Regions from separate parts of the Actinoplanes sp. CA-051413 genome, predicted to be linked through region 1. Evidence: predicted binding sites of a transcription regulator. Region 1 holds the regulator's gene; the other holds the start of a gene.
The links. Region 1 encodes HspR, which represses chaperone genes until heat shock. Its sites were predicted from a motif close to TTGAGTNNNNNNNACTCAA; they were not measured.

Region 1 (11,228 bases):
ACGGTCTTCTCGCTCGCCTGGGTGGCCGGCCCGCCGCTGGCCGCGTTCCTGCTCGACGCCGGCAGCTTCGTCTGGGTCTACGGCACCGCCGCCCTGATGTACGCCCTCGCCGCCGTGGTCGCGATCTTCTGGCTCGACGAGGTCCCGGCGCCCGCGGCCGCTGCCCCCGACACCCCGGACGCGCCCGTCGACGACCGCCTGGACGCGCCGAGGTGGACGCTGTGGCTCACCGCCGCCGCCTTCACGCTGCTCCAGACGCCGCTGACCCTCGCGGTGCAGGCCCTGCCGCTGTTCATCAGCACCGACGTGGGCGGCGACGTCGGCGACGCCGGGCTGCTGCTCGGGCTCTGCGCCGCCCTGGAGATCCCGCTGATGCTGGGCCTGGGGGTGCTGGCCACCCGGCTGCCGCTCCGCGGGCTGCTGTTCGGCGGGGCCGCCTGCGGTGTCGCGTACTACGCGCTCGTCGCCGTGGCCACCGACCTCTGGCTGCTCGTCGGCGGGCAGGTGCTCAACGCGCTGTTCATCGCTGCGGTCTCCGGGCTGGGCATCTCCTACATGCAGAACATGTTGCCCCGGCAGCCCGGACGGGCCACGACCCTGTTCACCAACTCTTTCCCGCTCGGCGCGATGCTGGCCGGGCCGCTGTTCGGCGTCGCCCAGCACTTCGACTACCGGCTCGCGTACTGGCTGTGCACCGGGCTGTGCGCGGCCGGGCTGCTGCTCCTGATCGTGGTACGTAACGAGCGCGTACCGCAGCCGGCCTGACTGATCCGTTACCGTTGAGGCGTGCGCGTACGGGTAGAGCAGACTCCACTGCCGGGAATCGGTGTCCGGCACGACCTGGTGACCTCGTCGGGCCGTACGGTCGGGGTGGTCTCGCACCGCAACGGCCGCCGCGACCTGGTCCTCTACGACGTGGACGACCCCGACGCCTGCCTGGCGTCGATACCGCTCACCGACGACGAGGCGGAGGCGCTCGCCGACGTCCTCGGCGCGTCCCTCATGCTCGGCCAGCTCGCCGGCCTGCGGCAGCAGGCCGCGGGTCTGCTCACCGAGCAGATCGCCCTGCCCGCCGGCTCGCCGTTCGTCGGCCGCCGCCTGGGTGACACCCGCACCCGCACCCGCACCGGCGCGTCCATCGTGGCCGTCCTGCGCGACCGCGAGGTGATCGCCTCCCCCGGCCCGTCCTTCGGTTTCGAGGCGAACGACGTCGTCGTCGCCGTCGGCACCCGCGAAGGTCTGGACGGCGTCACCGCCATCCTGGCCGGCGACACCGGCGACTGAGGCACTGAGCCAACCCGCGGCGGAAAACCCAAAGAAGGCGGAGGTTGTGCACAGCACGACGATCCTCTTGATCGAGGTCGGCGCGCTCCTCTTCGCGCTCGGCATGCTCGGGCGCATCGGCCGCCGCTTCGGGCTCTCACCCATCCCGCTCTACCTGCTCGCCGGGCTCGCCTTCGGGCACGGCGGTTTCCTGCCGCTGTCGGCCAGCCAGGAATTCATCGAGGTCGGCGCCGAGATCGGCGTCATCCTGCTGCTGGTCATGCTGGGCCTGGAGTATTCGGCGAGCGAGCTCGTCGGCAACCTGCGCTCGGCCGCGCCCGCCGGCGTGGTCGACGCCGCGCTCAACGCCCTGCCCGGGGCCGGTTTCGCGTTCCTGCTCGGCTGGGGCTGGGAGGCCGCGCTGGTGCTGGCCGGGATCACCTGGGTGTCGTCGTCCGGGGTGATCGCCAAGGTGCTCGGTGACCTGGGCCGCATCGGTAACCGCGAGACCCCGGTGATCCTGTCGGTGCTGGTCATCGAGGACCTCGCGATGGCGTTCTACCTGCCGCTGGTCACCGCCGTGCTGGCCGGGGTGGGGCTGGTCGGCGGGCTCAAGGCGCTGGCCGTCGCGGTACTCACGGTGGTCGCGGTGCTGGTCGTGGCGATCCGGTACGGCCACGCGATCTCCAGCTTCATCTCGGTCAAGGACGCCGAGGCGCTGCTGCTCAGTGTGCTGGGGCTGACGCTGTTCGTCGCCGGGGTGGCCGCCGAGCTGAAGGTGTCCGCTGCTGTGGGAGCGTTCCTGGTGGGAATCGCGCTCTCGGGTCCGGTCGCCCACCATGCGACGCAGATCCTGTCGCCGTTGCGCGACCTGTTCGCGGCGGTCTTCTTCGTGTTCTTCGGGCTCTCCACCGATCCCGCCGCGATGCCGCCGGTGCTGCTGCCCGCGCTGGGCCTGGCCGTGCTGACCATGCTGACCAAGGTGCTGACCGGCGTGATCGCCGCCCGCCGGGCCGGCATCGCGCTGCCCGGTCAGGTGCGCGCCGGGCTGGCCCTGATGCCGCGCGGTGAGTTCTCGATCGTCATCGCCGGGCTGGCCGTGGCGTCCGGCGTCGAGCCCGAGCTGGCCCCGCTCGCGACCGCGTACGTGCTCATCACTGTGGTGACCGGGCCGATGCTGGCCCGCCTGTCGGACTACGCCTGGTTCAAGGCAATGATCCGGAAAAGGACGGCTGTGCGCCGGCCGGTGGAAGCCGTTCCCGCTGCTGAATGACCTTTTCCGCGCTCAGCGAGCGCTAAGCTACTGACCAGTATCCGAAAGTGATCTCTGACGACTTCCGTAGAACACTCACCTCGCGCTAACGTGTCGCCGCGACAACAACGTGTTATCGGGTGACCAGCGACTCGCCGGATGCAGGGGGATGCCTTCCCAGCGGGTCAGCACGGCCCTCTGCCGGGGAGGACGGCGGCATGAGTGAGCTAAACGAGGCGGCGTCGTGACCGTGCGTGAGTCGGCTTTCTTCGGGTTCGTGAACCCGGTCGATCCACGGCCGGAAGAGCTGCAGGCCTGGGCCTACCACCCGGAGGCCGTGCCGCTGGACGCCATGCCGTCCGACTGGGACCTGCTCATCGCCGGTGACGTGCTCGCGCCGACCCTGTTCGAGCTGGCGATGGACCGGCAGTGCCCGGCCCGCCGCTTCGCGCTGCACTGCATGTACATCTACGCGGCCGACGGTGTCCGGCCCAACGCGACGTCGCAGCGCAAGCGCCGCCTGAAGAAGTACGTGGAGCGCGCGGAAGAGGTCGGCGACGAGCCGATGGCGATGTGGGCGCACAACTGCCGGGTGCTGATGACCCGCCCCGAGCTGTTCGAGTACGAGGACTGGATCGAGGGTGGCCTGGTGCGCCACCCCCGACGCCTCGCCGCCTTCGGCCGCCGCTAGGACTCCTACCGCTCGCCGGAGCGACGCGGGCGCCACACCACCAGCGCGGTCGACGGCCGTTCCTGCCGCACCAGATCGCGCCCCGGGTACGGCCCGACCGACTCCAGCTGCGCGATCCGCTGGTACGCCTCGCCGAGCTGCTGTTCCAGCTCGGCCACGCGTTCCTGCAGCTCGCCCACCAGCTGCTCGAGCCCGATGATCCGCTTGATGCCGGCCAGGTTGACGCCCTCTTCCTGGCTCAGCTTCTGCACCTCACGCAGCAGCGCGACGTCACGCTCGCTGTAGCGGCGACCGCCGCCACCGGCCCGGCCGGGCTGCACGAGGCCGAGCCGGTCGTACTGGCGCAGCGTCTGCGGGTGCATCCCGGCCAGCCGCGCCGCGACGGAGATGATCAGGACCTTCGCGTCGGAGGCCTGCTCCCACGAGATGCTGATCTCTTCATACATGTGCCACCTCCTGACAAGGGTCCTGACCTAGCCGCGGCGCAGCCGGGCCTCGATGCGCTCCCGCTCGGCGTTGGGCGTGAGCTTGGCGAACTGCTCGAGCGCGTCCCGGGCCTCGGTGGTCACCGCGGCCGGGGACGGAACCTGCACCTCGACGGTGACCAGCAGATCGCCGGCCTGGCCGTCGCGGCGCTGCACACCCTTGCCGCGCGCCCGCAGTGTGCGGCCGCTCGGCGTGCCGGCCGGCACCCGCAGCGTCACGGGCGTGTCCAGCGTGGGGACGCGCAGATCGGTGCCGAGCACCGCCTCCGCGAACGTGATCGGCACGGTCAGCGTGATGTCGTCGCCGGTCCGCCCGAAGATGTCGTCCGGCCTCACCTTGACCTGCACGTACAGGTCGCCGGCGGGGCCGCCCTTGTCGCCCGGCTCACCCCGGCCGGAGAGCCGGATGCGCTGGCCGTCGGCGACCCCGGCGGGGAAGCGGACGTTGATGGTGCGGTTCTTGGTGACGCCGCCGGTGCCCCGGCACTCGGGGCACTTCTCGTCGACGATGCTGCCCGCGCCCTGGCACTCGCGGCACGGCTCGGAGAAGCTGAACGACCCCTGGTTGCGGGAGATCAGCCCGGAGCCGTGACACTGCGGACAGGTGCGCGGCACCGTGCCGGGCTTGGCGCCGTTGCCGTGGCAGGTGTCGCAGACCCCCGGCGATCGCAACGTCAGCGGCAGCGTCGTGCCCTTGACCGCGTGCGCGAAGTCGAGCGTGACCTCGGCCTCGACGTCCCGGCCCCGCTGGGGTCCCCGGCGGGCGCCCGCTCCCGCCCCGCCGGCGCCACCGCCGGAGAAGATGGAGCTGAAGATGTCGGAGAAGCCCGCGCCGCCGAACCGGCGGTCACCGGACCCGCCGCCCTGACCGGCCCCGCTGAATCCGCCGCCGAACAGGTCGGACGGGTCGAACTGGGAACCGCCCGGACGGGCGCCCCGGCGGAACGCGCCCGAGCCGAACAGGGAGCGCATCTCGTCGTACTCGCGGCGCTTCTTGTCGTCGGAGAGCACGTCGTACGCCTCGGACGCGGCCTTGAACCGGTCCTCGGCGTCCTTGTTGCCGGGGTTGTGGTCCGGGTGGTTCTCCCGGGCCAGCTTGCGGTACGCCTTCTTGATCTCGTCGGCGGAGGCGGACTTGCCCACCCCGAGAACGGCGTAGAAGTCCTTCTCCAGCCAGTCCTTCGAACTCATCCAGCCCACCTCCTCCACCGGATCGTCGTCATAGGGGCCAAGGTCCCGCCCACCGTGCGGTGGGCGGGACAGGTGCTCGTCACTCGGGGTCGGCGACCGCGACCAGGGCGGGCCGCAGCAGCCGCTCGCCCAGGGTGTAACCGCGGCGCATCACCTCGACGCAGGTCGGCTCCGTGACGTCGGCCGACGTCAGGTGCGCGACGGCCTCGTGCCGGGTCGGGTCGAAGGGGTCACCCTTCTCGCCGAACGCCACGAGCCCGAGCTTGCCGACCGACGTGCCGAGCGCCTCGGCCACGGTGGCGAACGGACCGTTCAGGTCACCGTGCTCGCGGGCCCGGTCGATGTCGTCCAGCACCGGCAGCAGCGCGGTGAGCACCGAGCCGGTGGTCTGCTCGGCCGCCACGCTGCGGTCACGGTCGACGCGCTTGCGGTAGTTGGCGTACTCAGCCGTCACTCGCTGCAGGTCCCGGGTGCGCTCTTCGAGCTCGGTGCGCAACGCCTCCAGTTCGGCGCCGAGGGCGGGCGTGTCGACTACCACGCCCTCCTCCGGCTCCTCGGCAGCGCGGTGCGCGCCTCCCGCGGACTCCTCCTCGGCCTGCTTGGCCACCTTGGTGTCCTTACCTTTCACGTCGATCTTGCGCCGGTCCCGGATGACGACGCGCTCGGTTGCCTCACCGTCGTCGGACCGGCTCACTTCTTGTCGTCCTCGACGATCTCGGCGTCCACAACGTCGTCAGCGCCGGCGTTCGGGCCCGCGCTTGCGCCCGCCGCACCGGCACCCGGGCCACCGGGGGCGCCCTGCGTGCCGTCGGGGCCGGGAGCGTCCTGCGTGCCGTCCTGGTTCTGCTGCGCGTACAGCAGCGAACCCGCCTGCTGGGAGACCGAGGCCAGCTTCTCGTGCGCGGTCTTGATCTTCTCGATGTCGCTGCCGCCCAGCGCGCCGCGCAGGTCACCCAGCGCCTCGCTGATCTGGTTGCGCGAGTCCTCGGGCAGCTTGTCGCCGCTCTCGGCCAGGAACTTCTCGGTCTGCCACTGCAGCTGCTCGGCCAGGTTGCGCGTCTCCGCGTCCTCCTTGCGCTGCTTGTCCTCGTCGGCGTGGTCCTGGGCGTCGCGCATCATGCGCTCGATGTCGTCCTTCGGCAGCGCGGAGCCGCCGGTGATCGTCATCTTCTGCTCCTTGCCGGTGCCCATGTCCTTGGCGGCCACGTGCACGATGCCGTTCGCGTCGATGTCGAAGGTGACCTCGATCTGCGGCACGTTGCGGGGCGCCGGGGGCAGGCCGGTCAGCTCGAAGGTGCCGAGCTTCTTGTTGTACGCCGCGATCTCGCGCTCGCCCTGGAAGACCTGGATCAGCACGGACGGCTGGTTGTCGTCGGCCGTGGTGAAGACCTCGGAGCGCTTGGTCGGGATGGTGGTGTTGCGCTCGATGAGCTTGGTGAAGATGCCGCCCTTGGTCTCGATGCCCAGCGACAGCGGGGTCACGTCGAGCAGCAGGACGTCCTTGACCTCACCCTTGAGCACACCGGCCTGCAGGGCGGCGCCGACGGCGACGACCTCGTCCGGGTTGACGCCCTTGTTGGGGTCGCGGCCGGTCATCGACTTGACCAGGTCGGACACCGCGGGCATGCGGGTGGAGCCGCCGACCAGGATGACGTGGTCGACGTCCTGGATCTTGATGCCGGCGTCCTTGATGGCCTGCTCGAACGGGCCCTTGCAGCGGTCCAGCAGGTCCTGGGTCATGCGCTGGAACTCCGACCGGCTCAGGGTCGTGTCCAGGTGCAGCGGACCGGCCGGGCCGGCAGTGATGTACGGCAGGTTGATGCTGGTGGTCGACGCGGCCGACAGCTCGATCTTCGCCTTCTCGGCGGCCTCACGCAGACGCTGCAGGGCCATCTTGTCGGTGGAGAGGTCGATGCCGTGCTCGCCGCGGAAGGTCTTGACCAGGTGGTCGATGACGCGCTGGTCCCAGTCGTCGCCGCCGAGGTGGTTGTCACCGGAGGTCGACTTGACCTCGATGACGCCCTCGCCCAGCTCGAGCAGGGAGACGTCGAAGGTGCCGCCGCCGAGGTCGAAGACCAGGACGGTCTGCTCCTTGGAGCCCTTGTCCAGGCCGTACGCGAGCGCGGCCGCGGTGGGCTCGTTGACGATGCGCAGGACGTTGAAGCCGGCGATCTCACCGGCCTCCTTGGTGGCCTGGCGCTGCGCGTCGTTGAAGTAGGCCGGGACGGTGATGACCGCGTCCGTGACCGACTCGCCGAGGTACGCCTCGGAGTCGCGCTTGAGCTTCATGAGCACCCGCGCCGAGATCTCCTGCGGGGTGTACTTCTTGCCGTCGATGTCGACGGACCAGTTGGTGCCGACCTCCCGCTTGACCGAACGGATCGTCCGGTCGGGGTTGGTCACCGCCTGACGCTTGGCGACCTCGCCGACGAGCACCTCGCCGTTGCGCGCGAAGGCGACGATGGACGGCGTCGTCCGGGAGCCTTCGGCGTTCGCGACGACCGTGGGCTCACCGCCCTCGAGAACGCTGACGCAGGAGTTCGTGGTGCCGAGGTCGATGCCGACCGCTCGTGCCATGTTCGCTTCCTCGCTTCATTGCCGGTTGCAAGTCTCGGTACTCAAGTTGAGTGGACCGGACTCAATGATGCCACGGCGATCCAACTCCGCAAGCCAGAGTTGAGTCAAGGCGGCGCAAGTCACTGTCAGCAGGTACCTGTCCGGTCACGGCGACGGGGTACCTGTTGTGGGGAATGCATAGATCAGGCACGCTTTACCCGTGACGACGCACGGTGACGCGGTCGGTCCGTCGGCCACTCCCGCCGTAGCCGACCCACCCCCCACAAAAGTCCAGACCAACGGCGCGCCCGCAGCGGCGGGCGCCAGCAAACCCGACAAATCATCCGGTACGGTCGCAGACGCGACAACCGCAGGTCCGTCCGCCCAGGCCGACGAGGCCGACAGCGGCGCGCAGCCGGAGCCTGCCGCCACCACGCCACCGAAGCCGGAATGGCCGCCCACCACGGCCGCGACCACGGGAAACGTCGTGACGACGAAGTCAAAGCAGCCGGCCGGGGAGCAGATCCCCGACGAGCCGACCACACCAGACGGCACCGCACCTCCCGGTACGCCGGAGAGCGCTCCCGCGGCGACCGAGCCCAGCGCCGCGGCCAAGAGCGGGAAGGCCGTCGAGCCCCCGCCGGCCGACAAGCCGAAGTCCACTGACGCGGTGGAAGCGGATTCCGACGCACCCGGATCCAACTCGCCCGCATCCAGCTCGTCCGCATCCGGCCCGTCGGCCGAGCAGAAGTCCACAGCCGACATCGAGCCCGAGGCGGCCGCTGACGCCGAGCCGGCGGCGGCCACCGAGCCGCGCCCGCGCACAAACCCGGCCGGCGACGAGCCGGTCCTCGCCGCGAAATCCGCTGCCGGCGACAAGCCGACGGCGGCCGCGAAGCCGGACGCCGGCGAAAAGCCGACTCTGGCCAAGGAGCCGACCGCCAGCGACGAGTCGACACTGGCCGCGAAGTCCGACGCGGGCGACGAGCCGACCCTGGTCAAGGAGCCGACCGCCGGCGACGAGCCGACCCTGGTCGAAGAGCCCGCGGCCGACACCGAGGCGCTGCCGACGTCACGCCCGGCCGACGAGGAGCCGACCGTCGCCGCCCGCCCGGCCGGCGCCGAAGAGCCCACCCTGATCGATGCCCCCGCCGAGGACGAGCCGACCCGGGTCAACAAAACGGCCGGCACCGACAAATCCCCGGCGGTCGACAAGACGGCCGGCAAGGACAAGGCTGCCCCGGTCACCGAGCCGGTTCCGGCCGACGGCGGGGTCAAGGACGATGTGCCGATCTCGCGCTCCCGGCCCAAGGACCTCGCCGCGGTGCTCGCGCCCGTTCCGCCCGTCGAGCCGCCGCCCGCTGTCGGGGATCTCGCCGTCGCCCTCTCCAAGCTGCGCGCGGCAATCGGCGGGACCCCGTACCCCCTGGTCATGCCCTCCGCCGAGGAGGCCAAGCGGATCGGCGCCGCGCTGGTCGCCCAGCTCGACGACTACCTGTTGCCGCGCCTCGCGCGGCTCGACGCGCCGCTGCTGGTCGTGGTCGGCGGCTCCACCGGCGCCGGCAAGTCCACCCTGGTCAACAGCCTGGTCCGGGCGCCCGTCACCAAGGCCGGCGTGCTGCGCCCGACGACCCGTTCGCCGGTGCTGGTCAGCCATCCGTCCGATTCGCCGTGGTTCCGCAACGGCGATCTGCTGCCGGGGCTGACGCGTACCGCGGAGAGCTCGACGGATCCGCAGACGCTGCAGCTGGTCTCCGCGACGGCGCTCGGTCCTGGTCTGGCTTTTCTGGACGCGCCGGACATCGACTCGGTGGTCGACCGCAACCGGCAGCTCGCCGCGCAACTGCTGGCCGCCGCTGACTTGTGGCTCTTCGTCACGACGGCGGCTCGCTACGCTGACGCCGTACCGTGGGAGCTGCTGACCACCGCGCGGCTGCGCGGCACCGTGATCGCCCTGGTCCTGGACCGGGTGCCGGCCGAGGCGGCCGGCGAGATCTCCGCCCACCTGGCCGAGATGCTCACCGACCGCGACATGGGCGCCGCGCCGATCTTCGTGCTGCCGGAGTCCATCCTGGAGGGCAGCGGCCTGCTGCCGGAGGACGTCACCCGGCCGCTGCACGACTGGTTCGCGCAGCTCGCGGCCGACAGCAACGCGCGGGCGGCCGTGGTCAAGCAGACGCTCGACGGAGCGCTGGCCGCGCTGGGCCCGGCGGTGGCCGGGCTGGCCGAGGCCGCCGACGAGCAGGCGACCGCCGCGAAGGCCCTGGACGAGCGGGTCACCGCGGCGTACCGCACGGCCCGCCGGACCATGGAGGACGGCCTGCAGGACGGCCGGCTGTTGCGCGGCGAGGTGCTGGCCCGCTGGCAGGAGTTCGTCGGCACCGGTGAACTGCTGCGCACCCTGGAGTCGCGGGTCGGCCAGCTCCGCGACAAGATCGTCGCGGCGGTCACCGGCCGCCCGGCGCCCGGACGCAACCTGCAGGCGGCGCTGGAGTCGCAGCTCGCCCTGCTGCTGCGCGGGGTCGCTTCGGACGCGGCCGAGCAGGCGTACGCGGCCTGGCAGGCGCACCCGGCCGGAGTCGCGCTGCTCGAGCCGGGCCTGCAGAAGCCCTCGCCCGACCTGCCGCAACGCGCCGAGCGGGTGATCCGCGACTGGCAGCAGTTCGTGCTCGAGCTGGTCCGCAGCGAGGCCGGCGACAAGCGGGTCGTGGCCCGCGGCGCGGCGTACGCGGTCAACGGCATCGGCCTGACCGTGATGATCGCGGTGTTCACCTCGACCGCCTTCATCCCGACCGGCGCCGAGCTGGCCGTCGGCGCGGGCACCACCGTCGCGGCGCAGAAGGTGCTGGAAGCGATCTTCGGGGACCAGGCGATCCGCACTCTGGCCACCCGGGCCCGCGAGGAACTCATCAAACGCGTTAACGTGCTGCTCGACGCGGAAGCGGCCCGGTTCACGGACCGCACCGCAGCCGTGGGCCTCGAGCTGCAACCGGGGGCCACGCTGCGGCAGGCCGCGGCCGATGTGGAGCGGTCCAGGGAGGAAGTCGCGTTGACCGGGTCGCCGTCATGAGCCTCGTGGAGCGGGTCAAGCACGCGCTGACCGGCGACGACCGGGTGGACGCCGAGCAGCTCGTCGCCCGGCTGGACGCCCTGCAGCGTTTCCTGCGGGTCACCGACCCGTACCTGCCCGACAACGACCTGGTCGCCGCGCACACCCTGGTCGAGCGGGCCGGCAGCCGGCTGGCCCTGTCGCAGGACCACACCGTGGTGGCGCTGGCCGGCAGCACCGGCAGCGGCAAGTCCAGCCTGTTCAACGCCCTGGCCCGGCTCAAGCTCTCGCCGGTGGGCGTACGCCGGCCAACGACCGGTGTCGCGCACGCCTGCGTCTGGGGTCCGCTCGAGCCGGCGAACAGGCTGCTCGACTGGGTCGGCGTGCTGCCCCGGCAGCGCTTCATCCGGGAGAGCGCCCTCGACGGCGACGACGAGGCCGCCCTGCGCGGGCTGGTGCTGCTCGACCTGCCCGACTTCGACTCCGTCGAGCGCGGCCACCGGCTCGAGGTGGACCGGCTGCTCGGCCTGGTCGACCAGGTGGTCTGGGTGGTCGACCCGCAGAAGTACGGCGACCGCGTCCTGCACAACGCCTACCTGCGCCAGTTCAAGCAGCACAGCGACATCACCATCGTGGTGCTGAACCAGGCGGACCGGCTCTCCCCGTCGGACACCGAGATCGTCGTCACCGACCTCAAGCGGCTGCTCGACGAGGATGGGCTGAACGGCGTACCGGTGCTGG
Region 2 (11,228 bases), 3.1 Mb from region 1:
TTCCTGCAGAAGGAGTACGTCCCGCCGCAGGGCCTGGTGTTCTGACGCGCGAGGGTCCTCTGCACGGCCACACGCTTGCCGGAGCCCGACAGCGATGACGGCGGTTGAGCAGCCCCTCGTGAGCGAGGCTCGGGCGCATCAAGAGTGAGCCGGGCGGGTACGCCCATGCGCCCCCGATCGGCGAAGCGTCCACTGGCGACGTATTGGATATCGTCAGTAGTCGATATAGTGTGGGAGCGCTCCCAGGTTGTGTCCTCCACTCTGCTCGAGGAGCCGATATGTCGCGACGACTCGTTCTGGTCCTGTCCGCGCTCCTGCTGACCTCGGTGTCGGTGCCGGGCATCGCCGCGGCCGGCCCGTCCCACACCCGAGCGGCGCCCCTCGCCGAGCTGACCGTCGTGTCCGAACAGGTGGCTTCCGGCCTGCGGCGCCCCGTCGCGATCACCGGGCTGCCGGACGGCCGCATGCTGATCGCCGAGAAGGACGGCACCATCCGCTCCTACCACCCCGACACGGGCCTGGCCGCCGAGCCGGTGCTCGACCTGACCGCCCGGATCGACACGTCGGACAACGAGCGCGGCCTGCTCGGCATCACGCCCGCGCCGAACTTCGCGCGGACCGGGATCCTCTACGTCGCCTACACGAGCCTGCCGGCCGGCACGCTGACCCTGGCCCGGGTGCCCCTCAACGCCCCGGAGCGGCTCCAGGTGCTGCTCACCCAGGAGCACTCCGAGTACGGCAACCACAACGGCGGCCAGGTGGCGTTCGGCCGCGAGGGCTACCTCTACTGGTCACTCGGCGACGGCGGGCACGCGAACGACCCGTTCAAGGCCGGCCAGGACCTCGGCACGCTGCTCGGCAAGATCGTGCGGATCGACGTCAACCGCGCCTGCGGGGCGAAGCCCTACTGCGTGCCCTTCGACAACCCGTTCGTCCGTACGGCCGGCGCGCGGCCCGAGATCTGGCTCTACGGGCTGCGCAACCCGTGGCGGTTCTCCATCGACCCGGCCGACAACTCGCTGTGGATCGGTGACGTCGGCCAGGGCCTCGTCGAGGAGGTCGACCACATCCGCCCGTCGCAGCGCGGCGCGAACCTCGGCTGGTCCTGCCGCGAGGGCACCCCGGTGTTCGACCCGCAGCAGTGCACGCCGGGCGGCAAGTACACCGACCCGGTCTTCGAGTACGAACACTTCATGACGGAAGGCTGCTCGGTGACCGGCGGTGTGGTGTACCGAGGGTCCCGCACGCCCGAGGCCCGGGGCACCTACATCGCGAGCGACTACTGCTCGACCCTCGCCTTCGCGGTGCGTCCCAAGCCCGGGGGCGGCTACGAGTCCGCCACGATCGGCCGCTTCCCCACCCAGCCGACCGCGTTCGGCACCGACGTGCAGGGCGAGCTGTACGTGCTCAGCGACCTCCCGGGCTGGCTGAATCGGGTGCACTTCGAGCGCGTCCAGCCACCCTCGAGCGCTGCGGTGGCGAACCGCTGAATCGCGCTATCGGGCCGGAGCGGGTGACGCTGTGGCTGATTCCTCGGTCACTTTGTCCGCCGAGCGGGGGATCAGGCCGGCCAGCACCACCATGACCACGGACACCAGCAGCATGGCGATGAAGATGCGGTGCACGGCGTCGGTCAGCCGGGCCGGGTCGACGGCGCCGCGGCCGACCACCGCGTTGGCCATCGCGCCGAAGACCGCGACGCCCAGGGCGCTGCCCAGCGAGCGGAGGAAGATGTTGTTCGCGGTCACCACCCCGCGTTCGGTCCAGCCGACGCTGGACTGCGCGGCGATCAGCGTGGGCGCCGCGGTCAGGCCCATGCCCAGCCCGATGACCAGGCAATAGGCGCCCACCTCATAGACCGAGGACTGCTGGTCGAGCAGCAGCAACAACGCGACCCCGCCGACCACCAGCGACGAGCCGATCAGGGCGCAGCCGCGGAAGCCGACCCGCAGGTACACCTTTCCGGCCTGGCTGGCGGAGATCGGCCAGCCGATGGTGAGCGCGCCCAGGGCGAGACCGGCCACCAGCGGGCCGGTGCCGAGCGCTTCCTGCGCGTACACGGGAATGTAGGAACTGAGGCCGAGCAGGATCGCCCCGACGCCCACCGCCAGGAAGCCGCTGCTGAGCAGCAGCCGGCGGCGGAAGATCCACAGCGGCAGCACCGGGTCGGGCGCGGAGCGCTCGACGAAGCCGAACGCGACCAGCAGGACCACCCCGGCGCCGAGGACCGCGATGCCGATCGGCGAGGTCCAGGCCCAGGCCTGTCCGCCCTCCAGCACGCCCAGGATCACCAGGGTGAGACCGGCCGCGAGCAGGCCCGCGCCGCGATAGTCGACGGCCGGGCGCCGCCGCTCGATGCGCTCGTGGAAGCGGCGCAGGATCATGGCGCCGGCCAGCAGGCAGATGGGGATGTTGACGAAGAAGATCCAGCGCCACGACACCCACTCGGAGAACACTCCGCCCAGCGTCGGCCCGACCACGGACGCGACGCCCCAGACGCTGGCCACGTACCCCTGGACCTTGGCCCGCTCGCGGACCGAGTAGAGGTCGCCGATGATCGTGATGGTGGTCGGCATGATCGCCCCGGCGCCGAGACCCTGCAGCACCCGGAAGACGATCAACGGCACGATGCTCCAGGCGATTCCGCACAGGATCGAGCTGACCAGGAACAACCCGATCCCCCACAGGATCACCGGCTTGCGCCCGAACAGGTCGTTGAGCTTGCCGTAGATCGGCACCGACACGGCCTGGGCCAGCAGGTAGACGGAGAAGAGCCAGGGGAACTCGGTGAAGCCGCCGATGTCGCGGACGATGGACGGCACCGCGGTGGCGATGATCGTCGAGTCGATGGCGATGAGGCCGGTGGAGAGCATCATGGCCAGCAGGACCGGGCCGCGGGCGGAACGCAGCCCCACATTGTTCTCCGTCACCGTGACGATCTACCCCGCCCGAGCCGATTCAGGCCTGTTCTCGGCTGCACCACCAACTCGTCCGCCCGCCGACCGTGCTCTTGACCATGGGAGCGCCGTCGCGGGGACAGTGGCCACCCGGGATGCGGAACGGGATGATGCCCAGCGTGTGCACCCCGCCGTCCCTGATCGCCGAGCGCACCGCCCGGCGGGTGGCCCGCAGCAGGCGGTCGACGTCGTCGGCGGTGAGCCGGTCGACCCGGCGTCCCGGGTTGACGCGCGCCGACCACAGGATCTGATCGGCCAGCAGGTTCCCGATCCCGGCGATCGCCTCCTGGTCGAGCAGGCGCGCCTTGACCGGCGCCGTGCCGGACGCGAGCGCCGCCCGGAACTCGGCCGGGGTCATCGTGGCCGCGTCCGGGCCCAGCGAGGCGATCGGCGGGTCCAGGCGTACGCGGCCGAGCCGGCGCGGGTCGACCAGCATCAGCCGGCCGCCGTCGGCGAACGTCAGCGAGAAGCGGCCCCACCGGTAGTCGCCGAGCCGGCGGCGGCCCTCCCAGTAGTCGCCGCCGTCGATCTCGCTGCCGTCCGGGTCGGCGATCACGATCTTGCCGGACATGCCCAGGTGGATGCCGAGCTCGGGGCCGTCGTCGCCGGCGTCGCACCACATGCTCTTGCCCCGGCGGTGCGCCGCGGTCAGGGCCCGCCCGACCAGCGCGGCGCGGATCTGGCCCGGCAGGTGCGGACGGCACACGTACGTGTCGGAGTCGTCCACGTCGACGATCTCGCGGCGCAGGCCGGCCCGCTCGATGACCGCCCGCGCCGACTCGACTTCCGGCAGCTCCGGCATGGTTTCTCCCCGATCGGCGGACGCGGAAGCCGCCCGGGCCGATCGCCCGGGCGGCTTCCTTTGTACGGCAACTACCCTCAGGCCGCCGCGACCATGCCGGCGGACACGGGCTCCAGCGCCGAGCCGAGGATCTCCCGGACATCGGAGACGATGTGTACGGTCAGCGCCTTCAGCACGTCGGCCGGCACCTCGTCGAGGTCGGGCTCGTTGCGCTGCGGCAGGTACACCTCGGTGAGGCCGGCCCGCTGGGCGGCGAGCAGCTTCTGCTTCACGCCGCCGATGGGCAGCACCCGGCCGGTCAGCGAGACTTCGCCGGTCATGCCGACCTCGGCGCGCACGTTGCGGCCGAGCAGCAGCGAGACCAGCGCGGTGGTCATGGTGACACCGGCTGACGGCCCGTCCTTGGGCACCGCACCCGCGGGCACGTGCAGGTGGATCGGGTGATCCAGCTGCTCCGGGGAGATGCCGAACTCCTCGGCGTGCGCCCGCACGTAGGAGAGGGCGATCTGCGCCGACTCCTTCATCACGTCACCGAGCTGGCCGGTGACCGACAGCCCGCCCTTGTCGCCGGGCAGCAGCGAGGCCTCGATGTAGAGCACGTCGCCACCCATCCCGGTCACGGCCAGGCCGGTGGCCACGCCGGGGACGGCGGTCCGCTCGGACGACTCCGGCAGGAACCGGGGCCGCCCGATCAGGCCCTTGAGGTCGGCGGGCCCGATGGTGACGGGCAGGTCCTTGAGGGCGGCCTTGCGGAACGTCTTGGCCAGCAGACGCTCGAACGACCGTACGCCGGCCTCCCGGGTGTAGTTGGCCGCGATCTCGCGCAGAGCGTCCTCGGTGACCGTCACCTCGCCGGGCGACAGTGCGGCGCGCTCCAGCTGGCGGGGCACCAGGAAGTCGCGGGCGATGGCGACCTTGTCGCTCTCGGTGTAGCCGTCGATCGAGATGAGCTCCATCCGGTCGAACAGCGCCTGCGGGATCGTCTCCAGCACGTTCGCGGTCGCGATGAACAGCACGTCGGACAGGTCCAGGTCCAGGTCGAGGTAGTGGTCGCGGAAGGTGTGGTTCTGCGCCGGGTCCAGCACCTCCAGCAGCGCCGCGGCGGGGTCACCGCGGTAGTCGCTGCCGACCTTGTCGACCTCGTCGAGCAGCACGACCGGGTTCATCGAGCCGGCTTCCCGGACGGCCCGCACGATGCGGCCGGGCAGCGCCCCGACGTACGTGCGACGGTGGCCGCGGATCTCCGCCTCGTCGCGGACGCCGCCGAGGGCGACCCGGACGAACTTACGGCCGAGCGTCCGCGCGACCGACTCACCCAGCGACGTCTTGCCGACACCGGGCGGCCCGGCCAGCAGGATCACCGCGCCGGAGCCACGGCCGCCGACGACCGACAGGCCCCGGGACTCGCGGCGGGCCCGGACACCGAGGTATTCCACGATGCGTTCCTTGACCTCGTCCAGCCCGTGGTGATCGGCGTCGAGGACGGCCCGGGCCGCGTCCAGATCCACGGCGTCCTCGGTCCGGACGTTCCAGGGCAGCTCCAGGACGGTGTCGAGCCAGGTCCGGATCCAACCCGCCTCCGGGTTCTGCTCGCCGCCGCGCTCCAGCTTGCCGACCTCGCGCAGCGCCGCCTCGCGGACGTTGTCCGGCAGCTCGGCCGACTCGACCCGGGCGCGGTAGTCGTCGCTGCCGTCGGCCTCGCCCTCGCCGAGCTCCTTGCGGATGGCCTTGAGCTGCTCACGCAGCAGGTACTCACGGTTGCGCTTCTCGACCGACTCGCGGACGTCGCTGTCGATCTTGTCGCTGACCTCGGACTCGGCCAGGAAGTCACCGGTCCACTCGATCAGCAACCGCAGCCGGGCCTCCACATCGGCCGTCTCCAGCAGCTCGCGCTTGCGGTCGTTGGACAGGTACGGCGCCCAGCCGGCGGTGTCCGCCAGGTCGCCGGGGTCGTCGATGGCACTGACCGAATCGATGACCTGCCACGCCTCACGGCGCTGCAACACCGTGACCACCAGCTGCTTGTACTCGGCGGCGAGCTCGCGGGCGTGCTCGGTGGTCGCGCCGGCCGTGACCGGTTCGGCCTCGACCCACAGGGCCGCGCCGGGGCCGGTCACCCCGCCGCCGATCTTGGCGCGTACGCCCGTACGCAGGACAGCGGCGGGCGACCCGCCGCGGGACTTGCCGACCTGCTGAAGGCTCGCCACGACGCCGTGGGTCGCGTAGCGGTCCTCGAGGCGCGGGGCGATGAGCAGTTCGGAGCCGGCCGAGGTGCGGGCCGCGTCGACGGCGGCCTGCGCCGCCTCATCCAGCTCGATCGGGACAACCATGCCGGGGAGCAGGACGATGTCGTCAAGGAACAACACGGGGAGTCGCTTGCTGGTCACTCGGTACCTCCGAGAAGTTGAGTATGTCGCGCTCAACCTCGGAGCCGTTCCCGATCTTCCGGTGTTCACTGCAGGCGAAAATCACCCGGACTGGATTCATCCCATAATCCCATGTTTCACTGGTCGGGTGTCTACCACCACCACCGCGCTCGCCCCGGCCCGGCTGGCCCGGGGCATCCTGCTCGCCGTCGCCCTGACCGCCCTCAACCTGCGCACGGCCGTGACCGGATTCAGCGTGCTGACCGGGGAAGCCGCCGAGGATCTGCACTTCGGGCCGCTGGTCGCCGGGGCCATCGGCACGATCGTGACCGCCTGCTTCGCGGTGGCCGCGTTCGCCGCCCCGCCGCTGGCCCGCCGGCTCGGCCTGGAACGTACCGCCGCGCTCGCGGTGACCGCCACCACCGCCGGCATCCTGCTGCGCGCCGTCGCGTGGTCCCCGGCCGTCATGATCGTCGCCACTGTCATCGCCTTCGCCGGGGTCGGCGCGTCCAACGTCATTCTGATCCCGATCGTGAAGCAGCACTTCCCGGAGCGGCTGCACGCGGTCAGCACCATGTACATGGTCCTGCTCCAGGTCGGCCAGCTGGCCGCGCCGCTGCTCGCGCTGCCGCTGGCCCACGCGTACGGCTGGCGTACGGCAGCAGGCGCATGGGCCGTGGTGACCGCCGTGGCGGCGGTGCTGTGGTTCGTCGCGGTTCCCCGGTCCCGCGTCCGGGCCATACCGGCCCCGGCCCCGGCACCCGTCTTTTGGCGTACGCCACTGGTTTTGGGTCTGATCGGTTTGATGGCCATGACCACGCTGCACGTCTACACGCTGGTGACCTGGTTCCCGGCCATGCTGGAGGACGCCGGGCTGAGCACGACCGCGAGCGCGCTGCTGCTGTCCTGGTTCGCCGGGCTCGGCCTGATCGCCGCCTTCGTGGTGCCGCCGCTGACCAAGCGCATGCGCAACAGCTACCCGATCGTCGTCGTGTGCGTCGCGCTGATGGGCATCGGCTACGGGGGCATGCTGGCGGCCCCGGCGACCGGCGCCTTCGTCTGGGCGACCGCCTTCGGCCTGGGGGTGAGCACGTTCCCGCTCTGCCTGACCCTGATCGGCGCCCGCGCGGCCGACACGCAGAGCGCCTCCCGGCTGTCCGGCCTGGTCCAGGGGGTCGGCTACGGCATCGGCTGCGTCGGCCCGCTGACCCTCGGCGCGATCAACCAGCTCAGCGGCGGCTGGAACTCGACGTACGTGCTGCTGGCGGCCACCCTGCTGATCACCCTCGGCGCCGGCTGGGCCGCGTGCCGGCCGGTCCCCGCGCCCGCCGATTAGGCTGCACCCCGTGTCCCGCCCGATGTTTGATCGCGCCGCCCTCAGCACCCGCGTGACCGACCTCTTCCGGTCCCAGGTCACCGACGGCACCTGGCCGCTGGGCGGCAAGATCCCGACCGAGTCCGAGCTGGTCGAATGGAGCGGCGCCGGGCGCAACACGGTACGCGAGGCGATCGGCTCGCTGGTGCAGGCCGGCATCCTGCGGCGCGAGCAGGGCCGCGGCACCTTCGTGGTGTCGACGTCCGACCTGCGCTCGTCAGTGTCCCGCCGGGTCGCGGCCACCTCCCGCCGCGACAGCCTGGAGCTGCGGCTGGCGCTGGACGCCGCGGCCGCCCGGATCGCCGCGGTCCGCCGCACCGAAGCCGACACCGAACGCCTGGTCACCCTCCTGCACGAGCGGCAGAACGCCTGGGCCGGCGGCGACGCGCACGAGCGGGTGCGCGCCGACTCGGCCCTGCACCGCGCGGTGGTCGGCGCCACCCACAACGCGCTGATGCAGGAGGTCTACGAGGGACTGCTCGGCGTCTTCGAGGAGGTGCAGCTGCACGACGTGGCCGGCGAGACGGACGCCCTGGCCCAGCTGCACACCGACCTGGTCGAAGCGATCGTCGACGGCGACTCCGACCGCGCGGCGGCCACCATGTCGACGCTGCTCCAGCCGCTGATCGAGGGCGCGGAGCCGGCCACCCCCTCCTGACGGCGTGGCCGTTCGTCACCCGCGTTGCCTGTCCTCCGCCGGCTCGGCCGTCCCTCGGCGGCCCTGGGCGACCATGCCCACCAGCTTGGCGGCGTTGGAACGGCGTGCTCCCCCGGCCGTCGTGGTGACCGGTGCGGCCACCGGGACGGCCAGCTCCGACGGAAGCGTCACCGTCGCGATGACCCCGCGGTGGGGCGATGGCCGGAGCACCACACCGATCCCCCACTGGGCAGCCAGGAAGCCGACGACGAAGAGGCCGAGCCGCGCGCTCTTGGCCGGGTCGAACTCCTGTGGCTCGGCCAGCCGGCGATTGGTCTCGTCCAGGACGGACCGGGACATCCCCAGGCCCTGGTCCTCGATCTCGATCGTGACGCCGTCCGGGACCCGTTGGGCCGACACCCGCACCGGCGTGTCCGGCGGCGAGAACGTCGTGCCGTTCTCCAGCAGCTCGGCGAGCAGATGCCCGAGGTCGGTCACGGCCGGCTCCGGCACTTCCGCGTCCGTCAGCGGGCCGATCTCGATCCGTTCCGCGTGTTCCACCTCGCCCGCCGCCCGGGTGATGACCCGGGCCAGCGGCTCCGGGCCGAATCCGCGCCGGCTGCGTGCGGAGCCCGCGAGAATCACGAGATGTTCGGCGTGCCGGCGCATCTGGACGGCCAGCTGCTCGGCCCGGGCTGTTGCGCGTTCTGCGGCGGCGTCCCCGGGCGGCGTCTGGGCGAGGGCCTGGAGCTGGCGATCCACCAGCGTCTGGTTGCGGCGGGCGATGTTGACCAGGGCTTTGTTCATGTCGTAGCGCAGCGCGGCCTCGCCGGCCGCGGAGTCGATCGCGCTCTGCTGCACCTCGCTCAGCGCGGCTCCGACGTCGGCGATCTCGTCGTCGCCCAGGGACAGGCGCAGCGGGTCGCCGTCCGTGTCGATCTGCTCGCCCGCCCGCACCCGCACGACCATCTCGGGCAGTCGCCGATGGGCCAGCTCGTTGGCCGCTGTGCGCAGGACCGACAGCCGCCGTACGACGGAACCGCCGATGCGGATCGACAGGAGCAGCGACGCCAGGATGGCGATCAGGCCCAGCATGCCCGAGATGCCGAACCGGAACAGGATCCGGTCGCGTTCCGCGTCGGCGAACTCCGCGGCCTTGCCGTAGCCGGTGGCCAGGAAGTCGTAGAACTGACGGACAGCCGGGATGAAGGTCGCCTTCCACTCGGCCCGCGTGGTCGACACCGGTCCACCGAAGCCCTCGTCCCGGAGGATGCGATCCTCGGCCGCCCGCAGCGCCACGAAGTTGGGGCCGCTGAGCATGCTCTTGAAGGCGGCCTGGTCCGGCGCCGGCAGCGTGGAGCCGGCGACCGGGATCTGGAAGCGCAACGCCCCGACGATCTCGGTCAGCTGCCGAGGTTCCCCGGCGTCGAAACTGCCCGCCGACGTCACGCCGGTCAGCAGGGCGTCCTCCTGATGGAGCAACTCGCCGGTCCGGCGCATGGCGACCGAGGTGCGCATGACCCGTTCCACCAGGGGATCGCTGGAGACGGCGGCCGCGGTGGACACGCTGAAGGCGTAGCTGATGATGCCGTTGTAGCCGCTCACGGCCACGGCACGGGTGATGCTCCCGGCGTCGACCTGGGTGCGCAGCAGGACCAGGGAGTCGCGGGCCGCGAGCATGTCGGCGATCCGGGCCCGGGTGATGTCGGCCGAGATGCCGCTGCCCCGGAAGTGCCGGGAAAGGTCGCGGAACTCGGCCACTGCCGCGTCGGTCGCCGCCCGTTGAGCGCGCAGCGCGGCGATGTCTCCGCCGGCCGCCGCCAGGATCTCGACGGACATGCTGCGCTCGGCCTGCAGTGCAGCCACCATCTTGTCGCACGGCTGGCTGACGTTGTCCTGGGTGTGGTTGGTGTTCCGCAGCGCCGTCGCGTCGGCGAACGACGCGTTGACATCCAGGATCCACAGCGCGGTCAACGCCGCGACGGGCACCAGCAGCACCAGGATGATCTTGGAACGGATGGACCTCGGTTTACGCCCCACGAGACCTCATTCATGGCAGTTCCTGCGTGCCCGTGGATCAGGTGGACGTCCCCGGGCCTCCATCTGGGATCGCTCCCATGTGAGTACTCGGTGGAACAGTCGGTGGTTCAGAATCCGCCGAAGGTGCCCCGAAAGACCACGGATCGTGCCCGTACGACGCCGGCTCGCGCCTTGATCACCTCGAGGGCCGGCATAGGCGCCGTTGCGCGGCTCGCTGAACCGTTTCAGGCAGCCTCATTGCTGTGCCAGCCCCGCTTGGGAGACGAATGCCCGCCGGGGTGCCCGACGAACAGGGTGCAATCCATGTCGTCGCGGCTTTGCGCCGCAGGATCCTGGCGCTCCGGGCACCAGGTGTACGGGTTGATCTCGGACGCGCTCAACGTCCACTGAACCCACCACATCGTCTCCTCGACCTGCTGGCCGAGAGCGGCGTGTGAGCCCGAGTGCCCCCGCTCGAGCTCACAGCCCAGCTCGGACTGCACGCTCGGAGCCGGCACCGGAAGCTCGCCAAAGAAGGCGAGCTGTGCCGCGTCAAGGGTGATACGGGCGGGGCAGGCAACCGGATCTTCGCTGTCCATAGACATGCATCCATTGTTGCCCCCGCCGGAGCTTTCCCACACCCGACAACTGAACCGGTTTTGTAAATTAGGCCCTGATCACTTCGTAGAGAGCCGTCCAGCCGTCGGTGCCGTGACCGGCGGCGACAGCCCGGTCGTAGTGCGACCTGACGGCCGCCGGTAGCTCCCGGTCGACCCCGGCCTCCTCACTGGTACGCAGAATGTGCCCTGCCGTGGCCCCCATCATCAGGACGGTGCTGAGGTCACCCGGGTGTTGCCCGGCAGCGATCCTGGCCGCCAGCTCCGCGCCGCTGCCGACCATCGCCGGGACGTCGGTGAGCATGGTCATCGCGTCGGGCAGGAAATCGGCCGCCGGCACGCCGGCCGCGGTCACCATGGCGGTGGAGTGCAGCAGACCGGACAGCGTGGTCAGGAAGACGTTCAACTGGGCCTGGTAGAACAGCTGGGCCAGTCCCGGATCGGCGCCGAGGTAG

Region 2: lon (endopeptidase La) is a predicted target of HspR. The motif match lies at 6,164-6,182, and genes of this name have one in related genera.

What each region holds. Positions count from the first base shown of each region.
Region 1 covers NZ_CP192100.1:106,346-117,573, reverse strand. The annotation lists gene ACQP2Y_RS00545 (sugar efflux transporter) at 1-765, shown strand, start outside; gene ACQP2Y_RS00540 (cation:proton antiporter regulatory subunit) at 787-1,284, shown strand; gene ACQP2Y_RS00535 (cation:proton antiporter) at 1,331-2,536, shown strand; gene ACQP2Y_RS00530 (hypothetical protein) at 2,760-3,206, shown strand; gene ACQP2Y_RS00525 (heat shock protein transcriptional repressor HspR) at 3,212-3,652, opposite strand; gene dnaJ (molecular chaperone DnaJ) at 3,680-4,882, opposite strand; gene grpE (nucleotide exchange factor GrpE) at 4,962-5,576, opposite strand; gene dnaK (molecular chaperone DnaK) at 5,573-7,459, opposite strand; gene ACQP2Y_RS00505 (ABC transporter) at 8,763-10,508, shown strand; gene ACQP2Y_RS00500 (GTPase family protein) at 10,505-11,228, shown strand, end outside.
Region 2 covers NZ_CP192100.1:3,160,142-3,171,369, reverse strand. The annotation lists gene ACQP2Y_RS15025 (hypothetical protein) at 1-45, shown strand, start outside; gene ACQP2Y_RS15020 (PQQ-dependent sugar dehydrogenase) at 279-1,490, shown strand; gene ACQP2Y_RS15015 (MFS transporter) at 1,497-2,915, opposite strand; gene ACQP2Y_RS15010 (Fpg/Nei family DNA glycosylase) at 2,959-3,759, opposite strand; gene lon (endopeptidase La) at 3,837-6,089, opposite strand; gene ACQP2Y_RS15000 (MFS transporter) at 6,274-7,461, shown strand; gene ACQP2Y_RS14995 (FadR/GntR family transcriptional regulator) at 7,472-8,158, shown strand; gene ACQP2Y_RS14990 (sensor histidine kinase) at 8,174-10,177, opposite strand; gene ACQP2Y_RS14985 (hypothetical protein) at 10,402-10,761, opposite strand; gene ACQP2Y_RS14980 (NAD(P)-dependent oxidoreductase) at 10,823-11,228, opposite strand, start outside.